4 regions of the Brevibacillus sp. NPDC058079 genome follow, and region 2 is predicted to be linked to each of the others. Evidence: riboswitches for the same ligand, from Rfam matches in the RefSeq annotation. Region 2 holds a riboswitch; each other region holds the start of a gene.
The links. Region 2 has a riboswitch for cyclic di-AMP ahead of ACFVS2_RS18405 (C40 family peptidase). Riboswitches for the same ligand answer to the same signal wherever they lie in the genome.
Positions count from the first base shown of each region.

Region 1: another riboswitch for cyclic di-AMP. It lies ahead of ACFVS2_RS28845 (quaternary amine ABC transporter ATP-binding protein); the one in region 2 lies ahead of ACFVS2_RS18405 (C40 family peptidase).
Region 3: another riboswitch for cyclic di-AMP. It lies ahead of ACFVS2_RS05045 (CAP domain-containing protein); the one in region 2 lies ahead of ACFVS2_RS18405 (C40 family peptidase).
Region 4: another riboswitch for cyclic di-AMP. It lies ahead of ACFVS2_RS29415 (CAP domain-containing protein); the one in region 2 lies ahead of ACFVS2_RS18405 (C40 family peptidase).

Region 1 is NZ_JBHVSO010000013.1:113,437-118,573, forward strand. It holds gene ACFVS2_RS28835 (glycine betaine ABC transporter substrate-binding protein) at 1-363, opposite strand, end outside; gene ACFVS2_RS28840 (ABC transporter permease) at 360-1,199, opposite strand; gene ACFVS2_RS28845 (quaternary amine ABC transporter ATP-binding protein) at 1,183-2,409, opposite strand; cyclic di-AMP (ydaO/yuaA leader) riboswitch at 2,803-2,949, opposite strand; gene ACFVS2_RS28850 (cation transporter) at 3,695-3,895, opposite strand; gene ACFVS2_RS28855 (heavy metal translocating P-type ATPase) at 3,960-5,137, opposite strand, start outside.
Region 2 is NZ_JBHVSO010000006.1:51,220-56,356, reverse strand. It holds gene ACFVS2_RS18415 (sensor histidine kinase) at 39-1,424, opposite strand; gene ACFVS2_RS18410 (response regulator transcription factor) at 1,425-2,144, opposite strand; gene ACFVS2_RS18405 (C40 family peptidase) at 2,359-2,880, opposite strand; cyclic di-AMP (ydaO/yuaA leader) riboswitch at 2,885-3,024, opposite strand; gene ACFVS2_RS18400 (LiaF transmembrane domain-containing protein) at 3,344-3,748, shown strand; gene ACFVS2_RS18395 (PspA/IM30 family protein) at 3,813-4,508, shown strand; gene ACFVS2_RS18390 (class I SAM-dependent methyltransferase) at 4,603-5,137, shown strand, end outside.
Region 3 is NZ_JBHVSO010000001.1:1,115,186-1,120,322, forward strand. It holds gene ACFVS2_RS05020 (catalase) at 1-80, opposite strand, end outside; gene ACFVS2_RS05025 (2-phosphosulfolactate phosphatase) at 161-901, opposite strand; gene ACFVS2_RS05030 (hypothetical protein) at 1,016-1,462, shown strand; gene ACFVS2_RS05035 (cold-shock protein) at 1,629-1,832, opposite strand; gene ACFVS2_RS05040 (rhodanese-like domain-containing protein) at 2,263-2,607, shown strand; cyclic di-AMP (ydaO/yuaA leader) riboswitch at 2,692-2,848, shown strand; gene ACFVS2_RS05045 (CAP domain-containing protein) at 2,856-3,587, shown strand; gene ACFVS2_RS05050 (hypothetical protein) at 3,652-3,807, opposite strand; gene ACFVS2_RS05055 (homoserine dehydrogenase) at 3,909-4,919, opposite strand; gene def (peptide deformylase) at 4,950-5,137, opposite strand, start outside.
Region 4 is NZ_JBHVSO010000014.1:81,022-86,158, reverse strand. It holds gene ACFVS2_RS29430 (helix-turn-helix domain-containing protein) at 1-1,267, opposite strand, end outside; gene ACFVS2_RS29425 (ABC transporter substrate-binding protein) at 1,419-2,423, opposite strand; gene ACFVS2_RS29420 (hypothetical protein) at 2,761-2,979, opposite strand; cyclic di-AMP (ydaO/yuaA leader) riboswitch at 3,088-3,245, shown strand; gene ACFVS2_RS29415 (CAP domain-containing protein) at 3,253-3,840, shown strand; gene ACFVS2_RS29410 (hypothetical protein) at 3,989-4,264, opposite strand; gene ACFVS2_RS29405 (HAMP domain-containing sensor histidine kinase) at 4,384-5,137, opposite strand, start outside.

The sequences.
Region 1 (5,137 bases), on a different contig from region 2:
CATCTTTTTAAACATCCAATGCGGTGTCCAGCCCGTAATGATAATCGGTTCCTTCGCTTCGTACGCCTTGATCAAAACTGCTGTCATCGCTGCATCTGAGCCTTCGACAAGCTGCCACTTATCCAAGCCATACAGGTTCATGACTTCCTCTGTCTTCACCATCGAGCCAGCTCCTGCGTCGATTCCGATGATTTTGTAGTCGAGCTTTTCTCCTAGCGCGTTGTCCGACGTCTCAGAAGGAATAGGACCGATCACCGTTGCTGTCGGTATTTGTGTGTTTGTGTTTTGGCTGGAGCAGCCTGCAAGCCAAGCTGTCGCTCCCATCATCACTGCCAGTAAAGCTGGAACCGTTTTGTTCATCATGTATTTCTCTCCTTTTTTCCTGCATGTTGAGTAAGCCGATCCAAGACGATAGCGATGATCACGATGGATAGCCCCGCCTCGAATCCTCTTCCTATATCCACTTGGGAAACGGCACGATATACGTCTGCACCCAAGCCTTTCGCCCCGATCATAGCCGCTATGACCACCATCGACAGGGCGAGCATGATGCACTGATTGACTCCCGCCAAGATCGTGGATTTCGCATACGGCAGTTGTACTTTCACGAGCTTTTGCCACCCAGTTGCGCCAAAGGCGTCCGCCGCTTCCTCCATTTCCGCTGGGACCTGACGTATGCCTAAGTTCGTGAGACGCACGATTGGCGGCAAAGCAAAAATAACGGAGGCAATGACTCCCGGCACCTCGCCCAAGCCGAAGAAAAAGATCGCGGGAATCAAATAAACGAACGCTGGCATCGTCTGCATCAAATCCAGTACTGGCGTGACCAGATTGCGAAACGTATCGTGTCTCGCGCAAAGAATGCCCACTGGAACCCCGATGGCGATCGAAATCATGGTGGAAGTGAGGACGAGTCCCAATGTCTCCATCGTTTCATCCCAGTACCCCAAGTTGTGGATGAGAGAAAGTCCGATAACCGTAAAGACCATGGACGCTCTCCCTGCAAAAACCCACGCAGCGGCCCCTAGCAGCAAGATGAGAATCAGCGAAGGTATCTCTGCCAAAACCGTGGAACAGTAAGTCACCATCGTGGAAATGACGATAGACATTGGATCAAACAATACCCCTTTGTACTGGCCCAGCACCTCCACGAACCCTTCCATCCATTCGCCAATCGGCAGCTTAGGCACGACGTCCATCACTCATCACCTCTGCTCTCTGGTGCTCTTGGACATTGACTTTGCCTACCAGCCCGCCAAACACCGCTCCTTTTACGATGACACCCAACAAACGCTGCTGCTCGCCCACTACAGCAATCGGGACGTGCAGATCTGCCATCATCGGAAACAAACTGTGCAGACGTGCGTCAGGTAAAACGGTAGGGAGGTCGGTTTTCATGATCATCTCCAGCGAATCTCCCGAACCGATCGCAAGTGATACGTCATACGCCGTAATCAAGCCGAGCAGTGTGCGCTTTTTGTCCACGACGTACAAGCTGGACACACCGTTATCCATCATGAGTTGCAGCGCCACTCGCGCCCCTTTGTCAGGCGTGATTGCTTCTGCCCGTTTCATCACATTTTCAGCAACGAGGACCCTGGACAGGTCGGCATCCTCCACGAATTTCCGCACGAATTCATCCGCTGGGTCTGCCATGATTTCTTCCGGGCGGCCGATCTGAATGATCTGTCCGTCTTTCATAAAGGCAATCCGATCGCCCAGCCGCAACGCCTCGTGCAAGTCATGTGTAATGAACAGGATCGTCTTTTTCATCGTCATCTGAAGCTCCAGCAGCTCATCCTGCATATCTTTTCGAATGAGCGGGTCCAGTGCACTGAACGCTTCGTCCATCAAGAGAATATCTGGATTATTAGCCAACGCCCGCGCCAATCCGACCCGCTGGCGCATCCCTCCGCTCAATTGATCCGGGTACGCATTTTCCCACTCGGTTAATCCAACAAGCGCGAGTGCTTCCCGTGCTTTTTCTTGCCGGAGCCCTGGTGGTACTTGTTGAATCTCCAATCCAAACTCGACGTTTTCTCGTACCGTCCGCTGAGGAAACAGGGCGAAATTTTGGAAAACCATCCCGAGCTTCTTCCTCCGCACCTCGCGCAAAGCCGTCGCCTTCATGTCCACGATCTCTTCCCCATCGATCTCGATGCTTCCGCTCGTTGGGTCAATCAGTCGATTACACAGTCGGATTAAGGTTGATTTGCCACTGCCGGACAGGCCCATGATCACGAAGATTTCACCTTCCTCGACTTCAAAGCTGACCTGATTTACCCCGATAGACTGGCCCGTTTGCTTGTAAATTTGTTCTTTTGTACGTCCTTCCGCCAGCAGCTTCAAGGCCAGCTCGGGCTGCTTGCCGAACACTTTTGTCAGTTGATGGACTTTCATTTTGGGCATGGTATCCCTCATCCTTCGTTTTTTCGTAAATGTAAAAAGCCCGCGAAGTTTCCACACTCCAGCAAAACCAAGCAGGCACGCTTGATTTTTACTCGTGTTGAAAATCCGCAGGCTTACGTAATACCTGGCGTCCATTTTCAGGACGCCCTGTACTCTGTCTTCCTGATTTCGATTGTCAGCGGTTTATGTCGTACCAACTGCCTCCCAGCGATCCACATCATTTCTTTCACGACTGTATCGCGTAAGCTGCTTATCGGTATTGCCATAAAAAATAGGCCGATCCATCCTTTTTCTCCAGAACAAAGGTCCCAAAGAAAAAGCCTGCATCGGCCTATTACACGCCCGCAAGGAATCCCCTTGTTGCGCATAAAATGCCTAGACTTTATCCATCCATGACCTTCCCTGCTTTGGCCGACGAGGTTAGCTGACGGGTAGGATGGCAGAGAAGACATTTCCTCATCCCTCCTGATCACTCAGGATTAACCCCAAAAGATTGGTTCCCCCGCTTCCGAGAATCTCGGAACTAGGCCGTATGTGTTGTTTCCTATTGAATCGTGATTGTGATTTGAATTATACGCTCGCTTCCAGTTATTGTGAACGTTCGTTTAGCACGGTTTTAACCGGATTACGGCTTTCTTTATGAGTCGGATTGAATTAGCTGTTGGTTGCTTATTCGATTGAAAGATTAGTGCGCTATACTCGCTATTGTGGCGGGAAGGAAACAGGAGAAAACGCTCAGATTCTTGGAACCCCTGCGAGGGAGCATGGGGTGCCCGGCTCCGTGAAAAAAAGCGAAACCGCGTCCAAAGTTGACTGTTCAGGATGCGTCTCAGAGGTGGACGCTAAAAGCAGTTTCTCTTTTTTTCACTACGCCTCGGTAGGTGTGTCCAAAGATCTTCGCTTATTTCTCCTGTTTCCTCTACGAGCTGTTGAGTTTCTACATGCTTTTTTAAAGACCTTTTGAATGCTACTTTCAAGATGAAAAAAGCGACTTGGGAAGAAGAACATTTCCAGTCTCAGCGCCTCTGGAGCCCTACCTAGCGGAGAAATGAATGGCGGGGGTTTTCAGCTTTTATCACATACAAAAACGTTGTAACGTTTTCAGTTTTGAAGCGCTCCCGACATTCATTTCGTAGCGGACAGTTTAACCCCTTGCGGGGCGTAGGCCGAAGCGTAGACTGGAAATGGGCTTCTTCCCCTCCACTACAGCCACTTTTACCTCAACACAAAAAAGCTCCCGCCTCAATGAATCAGGCAGGAGCTTTGCTTTTCAAAGACACGCTGATTAAACGACGTCGTAGCCTTGGTCTTCGATTGCTTCTTTTACTGCATCGATAGTCAAGTTGCTCTCGTTGTAGGAAACCTCAACCTTTTTTTCTGCCAGGTTTACTTTGCCTTCTGCACCCAGATCTTTCAATGTGTTCTCGATGCGTGCTACGCATTTGTTGCAAGACATACCTTCTACGTTCAATGTGATATTTGTCATGATCAATCTCTCCTTACATTTTATGTTGTATAGGTAAGGCGGACAAAGCCGCTTGTTACTGTTGTTACAGCTTTACTCGTTGCAGTCTCAGTGCGTTGAGTACAACGGATACGGAGCTGAAGGCCATTGCGGCACCAGCGAGCCATGGAGCGAGGAAGCCGATTGCGGCAATCGGGATGCCCAAAGTGTTGTAGGCCAATGCCCAGAACAGGTTTTGCTTGATGTTGCGAATGGTGCGTTTGCTCATCTCGATGGCGTCAGCGACACTAGTCAGTTCGCCGCGCATCAAGGTAATATCGGCTGCTTCCATAGCCACATCTGTACCTGTACCGATTGCCATACCGACGTCAGCGGTAGCAAGTGCAGGAGCATCGTTGATACCATCGCCGACCATCGCTACTTTTTTGCCTTGTTCTTGCAGTTTTTTCACTTCTGCGGCTTTGCCTTCAGGCAGGACTTCTGCGATGACGTGATCGATTCCTGCTTCACGGGCAATGGCCTCGGCAGTTTGACGGTTGTCACCGGTCATCATGATTACAGTCAGTCCCATTGCTTTCATGCGCTGAACAGCTTGCTTGGAGGTTGGTTTGATCGTATCCGCTACGGCAATCAAGCCAGCGAGCTTGCCTTCGACGACTGCGAGCATCGCCGTTTTACCGGAGCGCTCCAGTGCCAGCATGGTATCAGACACTGCTTGGTACGAAATTTGATGTTTTTCCAGCAAGCGACGAGTACCGACGAGTACTTCTTTGCCAGAGACGGTTGCCTGGATACCGAAACCAGGAATGGCTTCAAAAGATCCTGTATCGGTCAGGGTGATTCCTTTATCCGCAATACCGCGAACGATGGCTTGAGCCAATGGGTGCTCGGAATTTTTCTCAGCGGCACCGACCAAAGAGAGCAGCTCTTGTTCTTCGATATCAATGGCGATGACGTCTGTCAGTTCTGGCTCGCCTTTGGTTACGGTCCCTGTTTTATCGAGGACGATCGTATCCAGGTGGTGAGCCGTCTCCAGATGCTCCCCGCCTTTGAACAGGATGCCCAACTCAGCTGCGCGTCCAGAGCCCGCCATGATCGAGGTCGGTGTAGCCAAACCGAGGGCGCACGGGCAAGCGATTACGAGTACAGCAATTGCTTTTTCCAAAGCCTCACCGAAGTTGCCAGGTATAACGAAGAAGTACCAGATCAAGAAGGTAAGAATAGCAATCCCTACTACGATTGGGACAAAAATCCCGGAGATGC
Region 2 (5,137 bases):
GGAATAAATCTATATAAAGTAAGGGTAGCTTGTGAAAGCTACCCGTGGAAGAAGGGGATGGTGAAGGAGAAACTGCTTCCCATTCCCAATTCACTGTTTACCATCAGATCTCCGCCGTGAAGCCGGACGATGCTCTTGCAAATCGTTAAGCCTAAGCCTGTACCGCCACTGTTGCGATTTCGTGATTTTTCCGCCCGATAAAACTTGGTGAAAATCTTCGGCAAGTCTTCGGAGGCGATTCCTTCTCCTTTGTCGATCACAGTAAAAAGGACATGTCCTTCTCGCTGATCACAAGTAAGGTAAATGGAGCCATCTGGTTTATTGTAGTGAATGGCGTTGTTCAACAAGTTTTCCATGACACGTCGCAGCTTGGTCTCATCCGCTTCGATGTGTAGTTCATTGGAAATACGCAGCTTCCATTGAAAGGTGAGGCCTGCCTCTTTGATTCTTGGCAAATAGTCCTCAATAATTCCTCTCAAGAAGCTTTTGACATGAATGCGGTTAATGTTGAGTCGGACTTCGGAGCTTTGGGCGGTGAAGTCCTGCAACTCATCTAGCAGCTTTTCCAAGTCAGTCGTTTTTAACTCGATTTTGCTCATCTGTTTCTGTATTTTGGTCATATCCGTCACACGACCGGAGCCGATATATGACGCATACCCTTTGATCGTGGTGAGAGGTGTGCGGAAGTCGTGGGCGATCGAAGCAATCATTTCGGCCTGTCTTTCTTCCGCTAAGCGAAGCTCATCAACCATATCCCCGAAATATCGAAAGAGTTGGCCAAACTCATCATGCGATCGATACGTAAATGTCACTAACCGTTTCCCTTCCTGGATTTCTTGGGTGACGCGCGATAATTCGTTCACGGGCCGTAGTATCCAGCGAACGAACAAAGCGAGTAGAACCAATCCCACCAGACTAATGCTTCCGTAAATAAACCAAAGCATCATGGAAACCCCTGTCGTAGCCATTATGTCGTAATCATCTGTGTAGAAATAAACAACGATCTCCCCTGTACGCGGTGGCTCCTGCTGAAAATGGTACTCAGCTACCACTTTGAGGTCATTTTGCTTGGCAGAATCGCCACGGTTTGATGAGGAGGGAGAAGGCATTTTCAAATTATAGGCGCGTGATGTTTTGCTGTAGATGGTGTTTCCATTGGCATCCTTCACGAGCATGCGGTACATCACGTCGTCTGGCAACTGCTTTTCAAGCTCCAATCGTTCGATTGGGTCCTTGAAATTACTGACGAGAAGCAATTGATTGAGCATGACCTTCTCTGCGGCTTCCTTCTCAGCCTGGTACTGATTATGCCGATCATTTTTGAGTTGAGCGACAATAATGTCTTGAAAAACGAATTTAAACAACAAGATGTTTAGTGTGATCAAGGAAATGAAGGAGAGAAAAATTTTATTACGTAAGCTCATTTAAAGCTTCTCCCCGATAAATACGTAGCCTGTCCCCCATTGTGTTTTAATGAACTGACGCTCTGTTTCCAGCTTTTCACGGAGGTTTTTGATATGGACGGTCACTGTATTGAGCGAGCCATAACCATATCCCCAGACGCGGTCGTAGATTTGCTCTCTTGTAAAGACGATGCCCGCATTTTCTGCGAGGAATGTGAGTAGTTGGAATTCTTTGGTAGAGAGCTCGATTTTTTGATTACATACATAAACGGAATACGTTTCTTTATGAATTTCTAGGTCCTTGAATTTCAAAACTGTAATCGGAGAAGAGGCTGTTTCCTTCTCAGGCTGCTCCTCAGTATGCTTGCGAATGCGCTCATAACGACGCAGGTGGGCACGAATGCGAGCGAGCAGTTCTTCTGTATCAAAAGGCTTCGTAATGTAATCGTCTGCGCCAATTTCAAAGCCGACTACCTTATCTACCGCTTTTCCTTTTGCACTGAGAAACAGTATAGGCAAATCCCATTCACGGCGAATTTGAGAACAGAGCTCGTAGCCACTCATGTTGGGCATCATAATATCCAAAAGGATCAGATTGGGTCGCTCTCCTTGGCTGAGTAGGGAGAGTGCATCTTCTCCACTCTCTGCGGAGGAAACGGTGAAGCCCTCGTTCTCCAAAATGTCTTCTAGCAGTTCAATAATCTCCAGATTGTCATCGACAATTAAAATGTGATCTTTCACCGGAACAACCCCCAGTTACTTCTATTAATAAGGAATACCATTCAAAGAATGGGTCTTGTCTATCATAACATGCTTTGACCTGATCAGGGGAAGAAACCCCGTAAGTTATTAAGTTGTTCTAATATATGAGGGTACCTCTTTAGACCAGGTACTAAATTCCGTCAGAAAAAGCCAGAGACGTAGTGTCCCTGGCTTTTATTATTTTGCCGAACGACTATTTTTGAGCTGGTTTTTCCGGCAACGATGCAGCTTGCACCGCTTTTTCCTTTTTCGGAGTTTCTGCTTTCGCTAGAACAGGAACGCTGAGACGCTTGGCGCCTACATAACGCTTGCTCCAGTAGTATGGATCGCTCAACTTGGTGTTGACGACTCCACGACCAGATTCCGAGTGCACGAATGTGCCGTCTCCAATGTAGATACCCACGTGAGAAATGCTGCGACCGTTCGTATTGAAGAATACGAGATCGCCTGGCTGCAAATCTTTTCTGGTTACCTCTGTACCTAATTCGTACTGGGAAGCAGAATTGTGAGGCAGGTCTACACCTAACGCATCAAATACGTAGCGCGTGAAACCGGAGCAGTCAAAGCCCTTTTTGGACGAGCCGGAAGATTTGTAAGGGGTACCGTACAAGTCGCTGACTACTTCATTGAGAGTATTCTCCTCAGCAGCCTGTGCAGCGCCTGCCCCCATAGCAAGCATTCCAGCCATAAATAAAGATAAAATCACCTTGCGCAAAAGAAACTGCTCCCTTCGTGAGCCTACGAGGTTAGCTGAAGGGTTCGGTCGAAAGGACGCCCTAGGCTGCTAGGAGTAGCAACCATTCACCCCAAAAACGTGGTTCCCCCGTTTCCGCCAAGCGGAATTCGGCTATTTTTCGATGTTTTTTTACACGCACTCTTACGAAGATTCTACGCCAGTCCTTCTTTTCCTTCTTTTTCATCTACTTGTTCACATATTCGTCACAAAAATACCGTCAAATGCTGTAACGTTTTCGTTCAACAGTGCAAGACGCCTTTCGACGCGCGCTTGTTCTGCCTTGCGGGACAGCTTGTCCGATTAGGGCAGGAAATTGTCTCCGTCCAAGGACGGAGGGAAAAACCAACCGCACGCCCGTTATGGGAAGCCTATACCGAGGGCTACAATAAGGGCATAACGTTCCACAAGCACCACATGCAAAACGAATGGAGGTAAGCGAGTAATGAGCGAACGGTCTGGCAAAGTTCTACTCGGGCTGGTTCTGCTGCTAGTCGGTGGGTTGGTTCTTCTAGATCTGGTGGGTATCGATATCGGAGACTTGCTCGGGTTCATCATTCCCGGTGTGATCATGATATACGGTGCCAAAAAGATTATGGGACAAACCGGTTCACGCTTTTGGGGAATCCTAGTCTTCCTATTCGGGTTCCTGATGTTGATTGGCAAGCTTGACCTACTATTTCACGCACTTCTGGCCATTGGGGTGATTTATCTGGGATATCGCTTACTGCGTCCCAGTCAAGAACCTAAACAAGCTCCACCTGCTTGGGAGCGTGAATGGGCCCAAAAAGTATTAAAGGAAGATACGCTGGACGCTTGGGAGAGAGATGTAAGAAGACGCCCACAATAACGCCTATGTCGCAAGAGTCTTTTGGATGAACAATATGATGTGATATGATGAGGAGGAAAAAATAATGAGTATCTTTAAACGTTTGCGTGACCTGACAGTAGCTTCGGTGAATGATGCATTGGATTCGATGGAAGATCCGGTAGTAATGCTGAATCAATATATGCGTGACATGGAAGTAGAAATCGGACAAGTTGAAGTAGCAGTTGCCCGTCAGGTTGCACTGGAAAAGAAATTCCGCCAGCAATTGGACGAAGCCAATGCTCTGATCGAAAAACGCGATCGTCAAGTCAAGCTCGCCTTGACTGAGGGAGAAGACGAGTTGGCTCGTCGAGCACTCGCTGACAAGAAGCAGTACGAAGGCCGTGCAGCGGAATATGAAGGTCTCTACCTGTCAGCATCCGAGGCAGCTACGCAAATGCGCGAGAAGCTGGCTGAGCTGAAGGAAGAGTTCTATAAAATGCGTGCGAAAAGGTTCACACTGATGGCACGTGCACAAGTAGCTCGTACACAAAAGCAAGTCAATCAAGCAGTTGTCGGTATCGGCAATCCGTCCGCAGGCCGTGGCTTCGCCCGCATGGAAGAAAAAGTCATGCGCATGGAAGCAGAAGCGCAAATGAGTGGACAATGGCGCCAAACAAACCGCGCTTGGGAGAACGCTTTGTCTGAACTGGAAAAGGATGATCTCGATGCAGAACTAGCCAGCATCAAAGCATCCATTAATGAAGTAAAAACACCGGTAGCCAAACCTGTACAATCCTAATTCGACAGGAACTGGGGGACTGGGTGTAGAATAGATTGTGTCAATTCGGCAGCCTGTGTACATCAGGCTGCTTTTCCCCTAGGAGGTACGATTCTTGCAGGACTTCTTGGTCTTTTTGCGGCGATTTATCGCTGAGCCTGGACGCGTTGGTAGTATAATCCCCAGCTCTCGTTTTTTATGTGAGCAAATGTTGAAAAGCGTCGATTGGGCTTCAACCGATGTGATCCTGGAGCTGGGACCTGGTACAGGGGCATTTACCCAAACGATCTATCAGCGCTTGCGTCCCGGCACACAGTACGTGCTTGTGGAACGAGATTCCCATTTTCGCTCTATGCTTCAATCACGTTTTCCCGATCTTCCTATCAGGGAGGAAGCGACTAAACTTAGGTCTTACTTGGAGGAGCAGAACCTTGCAGGTGCAGATGTCATTATCTCAGGTCTGCCATTCGCCAATTTTCCACAAGAGCAGAGGGCAGCAATTCTGGACGAAGTTCAATCTGTACTGAAGCCAGGGGGCCTATTCATTACATTCCAATATTCGCTACAACTCCAAGCTGAGTTGCAGGATCGTTTTCCCTGGGTCAAGATCGACTTTACCCTGTTGAACATTCCGCCTGCATTCATCTATA
Region 3 (5,137 bases), on a different contig from region 2:
TTGTCTGTAATCGGATGGCCTTGGCGATTCGTCAGGATATTTTCTTCTGACTGGTTAATGGACTTGCTGTTGTCATCCATATGAATCCTCCCTGTCCAGTTTTTCTCATGTGTGGTTCATAACCATGGTTACCGAATGAGGGATTCTTTATGCGAATAGACTAAATAGCTTCGTAAGCAAAATCATCGTTAAGCACGGGAACCGTGCAGCTCTGATTCCATTCCGCTGCAAGTGCGACATCTTCCGGGTACCCCATGCTGATCAGTTCTTGGCCGGAAGCACATTTCTGCAAGTAAGCGGGAAGATGATCTTTGGCCGATCGGAAGGCTGCCACCGCCATTTCGGCCTCTGGTGACAATCGATATCCCTCCAATCCGTAAAGCAGCGCACCTGCCGCAATCATATCCTCAATAGCCGGCCGCAATGCTCCATTTCCCCACCGTTCTCCGCAAGCAATGACCGTTACGGTTCCTTTCTGCTGCTGTATGTATCTGGCGACGGATGGTGCATTTCGCAAGCACGCAGCGATTACCTTCGCACCAGTTTTCTTTGCCAACACGGTACAGGTCGATCCGTTTGGCGAGGGTAACACCATTCTACTTCCCATCGGAACCGTTTTCAGACAGACGGGTGAAAGTGAGATTGGTTCTCCGCGTTTTCCAGCGAGCAGCGCTGTTTTTTGTTTAGCGAATGCTACGGCTGACTCATCCTTTACCTGATAAGGATAGACGATGCCTCCACGTCCCGTTACGATATCGACACACGTGCTGAAGGAGAGCACATCGATAATGACGATTATATCCGATGCTGCACCGACCTGTTCCACTCCTTCGTATCCCCAATCAAATCGTGCCGTATAGTCTAGTTGTTTGCATACAGGCGTTTCTCCCAAATCCTCCACCATCCTCTATCAAAAATAGTTACTCGTCCCCTTACGTTCGCCGTTACAAATCAAGGCAAGAAACAATATCGTATTATTGTCCCACTAGTTTACACAAGAATGGAGTGAACATGGATGTCTGAAATCGAATACGACGACGATCAAGGTGTTACGGAAAAAAGAAGTCACAGACGCCCAAAAAGAAATACTGTGAGAACGACTGGTATTTTGCAAAACAACCTCGCTGTTGCTCTCACTGCTCACCTCGACCTGGTAAATCTGAACACAGAAGAAGTTGAAGTACGTGTGCAAGTATTGAACTGGGGTAACGCAGTTACGCAAACGAATCCAGTTAGCACCTTGCTTGACATCACGCAATTTATCCCTGCGAATACTCGCACTGCTTTCAATGCGCTGGTCCCCGCTTCTTTCCACTATGAAGTTCGCCTTACCGTAGCAGAAAACAACGGAAATGTCCTTCTCACCACTTATGGCCGTACTTCCATCGGCGGCGGTCAAGTGGTCGGTCTTTCAGTTCTTGACAGTCAATTCCAAACTGTCGAAATCGAAACTTGTATTTAACTATTTTGTAGGAAGAAAATGAGGAATTATGGTGGGACGCCATAGTTCCTTTTTTAAACCATTCGCATGCAGGAAAAGGCGCTGGGGACTATCCCAACGCCTTTTTACTTTTATGACCACGACAAAAAAACTGCCCTCGAAAGGACAGTTTCTTTTAAAAGGAGACTTACAGTTTTACTACGTTCTCAGCTTGTGGGCCACGGTTGCCTTGAACGATGTTGAACTGAACTTTTTGACCTTCGTCCAAAGTTTTGAAACCGTCACCTTGGATTGCGCTGAAGTGTACGAATACATCGTCTCCGCCTTCTACTTGAATGAAACCGAAACCTTTTTCTGCGTTAAACCATTTTACTGTTCCGTTCGTTTGCATTTAAAAAAACCTCCAAAAATTCAATTTGAATATGCTAGTCATATTTACCGAAGCAAATAAAGCTCACATATCATGAAGAAATACCAGATCATGTGCTATGATACGCCTTCATGATATGTGAATTTTACCTACTCAGCAAATATACAAATGTCAGGGGACGGAACTGCAAAATTAAAAACTAAACCTTTTGAAAACCTAAAACAATGAAAGCCCTTCCTCTCTTCCATCCTTGCGGCTCCGATGACCGCGCCAGTGTGAATCGGGGATTCAAAAATGTTATCCATCAGCATACAAACACCTCGATGAATGATTAGGTATCAATTTTTCAAGTAGCAACCTCATTCTACCATGGTTGTCCAATAAAAGCAACCGTTCACCCTTATACTGGAGATGGCGGTACTCTGTTACAATAGCATTGGGAGGGATTTCATTGCAAAATCATACTTTGACAACCATTAAATTATCCGAATTGCTTCAAAAGAAAGTGCCCGTACTTTTATTGGACGTACGCGACGCCGAAAAATTTATTTCTGGCAGCCTCGTTCATGAAAACGCATCGACACGTAACGCCCCCTATCTTCTAATGAAGGAACAGGACAAGCCATTCGATGAAGAAACCGAGAAACTTGCGCAAAATGTGCAAATTGTTACTGTATGTACAACAGGTAACAAAGCGCAAAAAGCTGCCGCTCTTCTTCGTGAGCATGGTTTTCAAGCAAATGCATTGGAAGGCGGTATAACCGCATGGAAGGAACAATCAAACGAATCGAAATGAGCCTTATTTAACAACGCTTTCAGCTATTTGCCATATATTACTCCTTTATTTCGATTGGGATTGTCTGATATCGTTGTTCATGCCAAACGAAATAAGCCGAGACTTCCTCTTGAAAAGGAAGTGCGGGGGACTTTTTTGTGGATGAGATATGCCACATTGGGGTGAATCGCCGAACTGGCGTAGGGTTGTTTCCTCAATCCGAATCCGACAACTAACCTCGTAGGCAAAAAAAAGGAGAGATTTGTTTAATGAAACGTTTTGGTTCTGTTACAATCGCGATGACTCTTGGTCTGGGCTTGGCTTTGACAGGGTTTGCTACTTCTGCTTCGGCTGCTTCTAATTGCCCTGTTCCTGGCGGACAATTCCAATATTATATGCCACAATTCCAAAAAGCTCCAAATTCCCAGCAATTTTGGAACTTCTTTCAACAAAAACAAGGCTTTGCCCCTGGACAACAAATGCCAGTACAACAGCCAATGACACCGATGCAACCTGCAAAGCCGGTGCAACAAACACCGGTCCAACCAGCACCAGTTCAAGCTGCACCAGCGCAACCTAGCAAAAACGTCGCTCAGCCTGCCGCTCCAGCAACTCAAGTGGAACAAGGAAAAACGGGTGATTTTGAAAGACAAGTCGCGGATTTGGTGAACCAAGAACGTGCAAAAGCAGGTCTCAAGCCTGTTCAAATGGATGCAGCACTGTCCAAAGTAGCGTTGGCAAAAGCACAAGATATGTCTGCTAACAACTATTTTGACCACAACAGTCCAACGTACGGTTCCCCATTTGACATGATGAAACAGTATGGCATTCAGTACTCGACTGCAGGTGAGAATATCGCCATGGGTCAACAAAGTCCACAAGAAGTTATGCAACAATGGATGAACAGTGAAGGCCACCGCCAAAACATTATGAACCCTGCGTTCACAAAAATTGGTGTAGGCTTCACAAATGGCTACTGGGTACAAGAATTTATCGGATAGAACGCATAGCATGAAACGAAAAGCCGGTGTCTCTTAATCGAGACCCGGCTTTTTCGTGTAGGCATTATTCCTGCTGTGCTTCGGATGCCTGCTTTTTAGGGGTACAACAGCAGCTCTCCTGCTCATTTACCAAAGCGACGTCCTTTTGATTCATTTTTTGCTTGGTTGGGTAAGCAGATACTTGCTGCAGCTCGGCATTGACATCAGACGATTGGTTCATCCGTATGGCCCCCTTGCCGTTTTTTTGTGGTGCACCCCTAGTATGCTCGCGGTTGTAAACGACTCATTCCTAAGGAACACTGGAAGCACATGCAAATGAGCCTATCTGCTAATGATATGTTCAAGGTCTTTTAAGGCAGCCGCTGCTGCTGCGACAGGATCTGATTTTCCTCCAACGACCAATAAATCCCCCATGACATCTGTTTCTACCCGTATGGCTTTTGTCGTACCTGATACAGATGCAAATGGATGGGTAAGGTCTACTGCACACAGCTCCACTGCTACAGAAACCGTGCCATTCACTTCCTTTTGGATGCTTCCGATCAGCTTGGGAATCTTCGTCTGCTTTTTCCACGTCTCGATTTGTAACGAGGTTATTTCGCGAATACTTGCGCGTGTGACATCGGTCAGATTTACTTGCGCGCCAAAAGCGGCGTTTGCCAAGATCGTGAGCTTCGAAGCTGTATCCCAACCATCGATATCGTAAGAAGGGTCCGGTTCGGCAATCCCCATTTTCTGCGCGAGCTCGACTGTTTCACCACAGGTGAGCCCCTCTTCCATCATTTTTGTGAGCACGAAGTTAGTCGTTCCCGTAAAAATGCCTTCGACTCGCTTCACTTCACAGCCTGCCAAGTTATATTGCAATAGATCGATCGTCGGTAGAGCAGCTGCTGTTGCCCCACTCACTTTCAACGCGACGCCATGTTTTTTGGCTAGAGCGGCTAAGCCAGCATAATCGACAACAAGCGCGCCTTTTGAAATCGCGATTGCATGGATAGCATTTTCCAATGCATATCGAATAAAAATAAGTCCTGGCCCTCCCTCTTTTTCAGATGGACCAGCCTCGATGAGCACATCCGCTTGAACCGACTTGATAAATTCCAGCGCATTCCATGATGGATTCCTTGCTTGTTTTGTATGAGCATAGTCTTCCCATCTTCCTGAATCAATACCGTTCTCATCGTAGAGACCGGAAGTAGAACGAACGACTCCGACTAGTCTGACATCCGCTTGATAAAGCTCGCGGTACCGCTCCCGTCGCTGCTCCAGCAGTCTGGCTACCTGCTGTCCTACTGTTCCAAAGCCTGTCAACATAATATTCCAACGCTTCATGAGTTAATCTCCTTGCTGTTTATGCTCTGTTTATTTCCCACGCTTTTTTCTACGTTTAGCATGTATCCGGTGTAAATCCTCGTAATTCAATTTCTTTCCCGTTTTTGCCGAATAAATCTCTTCCGTATGATCAATAAACAAAATTCCTTCCAAATGGTCCATCTCGTGCTGAATACACCGAGCAAGGAAATCTTCCGCTTCGATTGTCTTTGTTTCTC
Region 4 (5,137 bases), on a different contig from region 2:
CAAAGCCTTGCCCTTCTCCCGCATATTGGATGATGTGGTCCGCCGAGATACGTAAAAAAGCGACCGTTTCACCTTTCATAACCTGACTCAGCGTATGACTCGTGCTCCGTGCTTTGAAATCATACTTTGCGATAGCATCGTCGGCCAACTCCGTCCGACCGAAATAATCAGCGACGGTACGCAGCAGCGTACGCCAATTACTTGTCTGCTCACGCAGGATGCACGTGTTGGATATGCGTCGGCACTGAGAATATTGCAGTTGCTCGTAACGATCTATAAGCAATATCAAATCCGGCTTATAACCGGAAAGCGCGTCAAAGTTGCCGCCGTTCTCGTCGAACGTCGGAATATGGTTTAAGCCTAGATAGTCTTGTTTTCCCCATTTCGCATGCCAATACTGGGCGATAGGCTGCATATCCAGCGCGACTATGAAATCCTCCAAATACGGCGCTACTACTCTAAGCTGTCCCTTGCGGCTGCGACGGTATTGTCCGGGCGATATGCCTACCGTCTGCTTGAAACGACGATTGAAATAATATTCATTGTTGAAACCTGCATTCAGCGCAATATCGAGCAGCTTGTCATCGGCGCTTGCCAGCCACTTCTTGGCTTGATTAATCCGTACTTCATTCAAGTACTGAAGCGGTACTTGACCCGTAGCCTCTTTGAACAGACGGGTATACTTCCAGCGATCAATGCCTGCGAGGGAGGACAGCTCCTCCAAGTTCAGAAGCTCACGGTAATACTGATGAATATGCCGTATGCTAAGCTCTACCCCATTCCGCTCGATATCCGTTCCCTTATCCTCGGCTGCAGGTGCATTTTGGCGGAATAGAAAGAGCAGCAGCTCTTGAAATCTCACAAATCGTTGGAACAGCTCGAGCTCGTCGCTCGCCCCGCGGAGCTCATATAACTCATCAAGCAGCTCCATCGTCTTCGCGAAGGGTGCGCAGGCAAGCTCTTGCTTATCCGGCAGCAAGCTCGAAGCTGCTTCATAGCCGCTCGTTTCGAAGCACACTTGGTAATAGCTGCAGCTCATAACCTCTTGATCAACATATAAAGATCTTCCTGGCCCCTGCAAATAGCATTTTCCTTGTCCCGTCCCGCTCATTATAATGAGCAGTTCAAAGCTTTCCTTATCGTTTCTATCGCTGCCGTCCAAATCACTCATTTCTGCTTGCTCGCCCGCAACGACTAAGCGGATCGATCGCAGCGCATATTGGACTAAAGGAGCAGTCCCAGCTTGTTTGCGCTGTTCAATATCCATCGTTACTATCAACCGCCTTTTAATTGATATTCATTCTCAATGAATATAGTGTAAATCAAATCGAGCCACCCATCAACCTTCGTTGAAAAGCGGCTCTTTCTCAATTATGGCGATGAGTCCCGCCAATGAACTTAATCACTCTTATTTCCTGCTAAGAAGCCAATAATCGAAGTAAATCATCCATCTTCAACCCGTTGGCCGTAATGGCTCCCGTCTGCCAATACGATCTCTCTACGGGATATACATGGCCGTTCTTAAATGCAGGAACGGTCTGCCATAACGGATCTGCCTTCATTTCCTCAAGCGCTTTCGTGTTGCTCTCATCCTCCCACGTCCCGTTGGACGGAAGCAAAATAATATGGTCCGCGTCAAGCTCCGGAATGACCTCCTTCGACAAGACGATATTGCCCTCCGTCATCGCCTCGGCGAACCTCGGCGCCTTCAGCCCAAGATCCTCATACAAGATTTGTCCGACAAACGTGTTATGAATGCCGAAAATATTAATCGATTTATCTACGACGTTCATCCGCAGAACAACAAGCTTCTCATCGCCGATCGCCGCGTTCAGCTTCGCCTTCACATCGACAATACGGGCTTCGTAATCGGCAAGAACCTGCTCCGCCTTGTCGCTGAGACCAAGCAATTCGGCGATTAAGGTCAATGTTTTGCGCGAATCCGCAAGTACGTCGTCCGGCAAGCGGAACGTCGGCGCAACCTTGGAATAGAGCGCGTATTGTGCTACATCGACCTCTCCGGCGCCGATGATCAAGTCCGGCTCGGACACAAGCATGGCTTCGATGCTGCCGGTCACGTCGAACAACGGCACTTCCAGCTTCAAATAATCCTGCTTGCCCCACATCGGGTTATAATATTGGACAATAGGCGTTACCCCAAGCGCAACCAAATAATCTTCACGATAAAGAGCTGAGATTCGCTTTGGATTTGTCGGAATCTCTACCTCTCCGAAGCCATCGGTTACGACGCGCGTTTCCGTCTGAGGCGGAGCTTCGCTTGGCGCTGCCGTTGCCTGTGCAGGCTGATCGGTAGTCACCGTGGCCACAGCTTGATCGCCTGTCGAGCCGCAACCTGTCACCGTAATCATTGCTGCCGTTATAAGCGATATCCATCCTGTTTTCATAAATCCCGATCTTGCCATGATTAAATTCACTCCAATAAGTTTTATGTTTTGTAGCAAAACAATTCGTTGATTTATAGTGATAATCATTATCATCTTACTTGAGTAAATTTTACCCCAAATTGGATTGCATGCTCAATACACATTCTCTACGACCAGCTTTATACAAACTCGTCACTTCCTGACTAACGAAAAACAATAAAAAAAGGAGCCTCGCATAAGAGGCCCTATCCACCTGCACTGTCTATGAGGTATGCTGAATCAGCTCGGGAAGCATTCGGAGCAGCCGCCGATCATATGCGCATCCCTTTTTCTGACTCAACTTTTAACGTCAGACCCCACTTAAGCGATTGAGCGGCTAGGATTTGCGAACAGGTAAATATGCTTTTGGAATTTTACAGGCGACACTGTAAGCGGGATTGAACACGTTGGCCACCTCATATTCGACGACTTGGCCGAGCAGCAGGCTTGCTTCATTTACCGAGAGCCGATAGTCTTCGACTAGCAAGGAGAGCATTTCAGTAGCTGCGTGCTGAAGCGCTTGTTCGAGCGGTCTGGCGTTGCCGATGCAAGACAAGTGAGTGTCGGACTCCACCCTCTCAATAAAACAAGAGATATTCTTATTAATCCTACCAAATTTTACGGGTTTCTTTCACCGGTGAATCTCTGTTATTCTAGGTCATGCCAAACAAAACAGCCGAAACTTCCTCTCGAATGGAAGTGCGGGGGATCTTTTTTACTTGCAGATGAGAGATCTGCATGGGGTGAATCGCCAAAGTGCGTAGGGTTGTTTCCTCAATCCGAATCCGTCAACTAACCTCGTAGGCAAAAAAAAGGAGACGATGTGAATATGAAACGCCTTGGTACTATTGCAATCGCGACATTGGGATTGGGATTTGTTCTTTCCGGCTTTTCTAACACAGCTTCTGCCGCTACCACATGTCCGCAATACGGGTATCAACCATATATGCAACCTGTCCAACCGCAAATGCAAGCACCTTACGCAGCACCAGCGAATCAACAGCAGCCAGCTCAACAGCCAGTAAAACAAGCTAACCAACAAGTGGATGCTTCCTCTGTTGGGAAGCAAGTAACTGATTTGGTAAACCAAGAGCGTGCAAAAGCAGGTCTGAAGCCAGTGGAACTGGATGCTTCCCTGAACAAAGTTGCACAAGCAAAAGCGGCTGATATGTCCAACAACAACTACTTTGACCATACAAGCCCTACGTATGGCTCTCCATTTGACATGATGAAACAATTCGGTGTATCTTCTATGACCGCGGGTGAGAACATCGCCATGGGTCAACGCACCGCTGAGGAAGTCATGAACCAATGGATGAACAGTGAAGGACACCGTCAAAACATCATGAATCCTTCCTTCACCAAAATCGGTGTAGGCTTTGTGAATGGATACTGGGTACAAGAATTCATCGGATAATGAAATTGGATATAAATGCCGAGTCCTCTAGCGGGGACCCGGCTTTCTTGTTTTTTCGAAGCCTTGTCTGGAGTGGCCCTTGAACATCTATCTCCGTGAAAAGCCAACAGCTAGCTTTATACGCTTTATTCAGATTTACTTCCCATTTCTAGTTGGTTTGTCTTAGTCCTTGCATATTCGTATCGTTGTATTTACGTATTTTATCTGCTTCTGGTAAAACAGCTCCCTGAATTGAAAAGTCTGACAGGGTTACATTCCTACTCGATTTTCTTAAGGGTTTGTTCTCTTGGTTACGTGCCTGTTCCATTTTTTTATATGCCTGTAGTGCTTCCTTATCCCCTTGGTTAATGGCCCCAGCCCAAGTAGCCAATGATATTCCAGCAACAATTACCGCACCTATCAATGTCCATGTGTATTTATTCATAACTCCCCCAAAGTTAATTCGTTTCGTTATAAGAATATTCTGTTAAAATTTGAATTCCCATGAATCATGCAATAAAAAAAATGGAGACATTGAAGCGTCTCCATTTTTTTGCGATCATTTCATCCATACGGCAACCTGACCTCAAAACATGTACGAATCAAATCACTTTGAACAGAAATCGTTCCCCGATGCTTCTCGACGATATTTTTTGCAATAAACAGGCCGAGTCCTGTGCCTCCCCCTTGATGCGTTCGCGCTTTATCGCCCGTAAAAAACATTTCAAAAATATGCGGCAGCGCCTCCTCAGGTATCTGGTCACCGTAATTCATGATTTGTACGACCACTTCATCGCCCTCACGATAAGCGTTCAAATCGATAAATTGGCCATCGCCCCCGTAGCGTATCGCGTTGGTCAGGATATTCTCAAATACGCGCGCCAACAGCTCTCCATCTCCCACGATTACTAACTGAGCAGCAATCGTACATCGTGCGACTAGCTCATTTTTCTCAAAGGAAGGATACATCTCTTCATTTAACTGGACAAGCAATTCACTCAAATCAATGACCTTTTGCTCGAGGTTGACCATGCCGTAATTCATTCTCGTAATTTCGAAGAGCTCATCAATCAGCTTTTCCAATCGTTGCGACTTGGTAAAAGCAATCGTCGCATAATGCCGCATTTGTTCTTTTGGCATCTGCTCGTCTCGTAAAACTAAATCTAAATAACCCAGTACGGATGTCAGCGGTGTGCGTAAATCGTGCGCCAGATTCAAAACAAGCTGATCCTTGCTGCTTTCGGCGAAATCTCCTCTTTCTACCGCCTTTTGCAGCATTTCACTTGCCAGATTGATATCCTTGGCGATATCTGCGAAC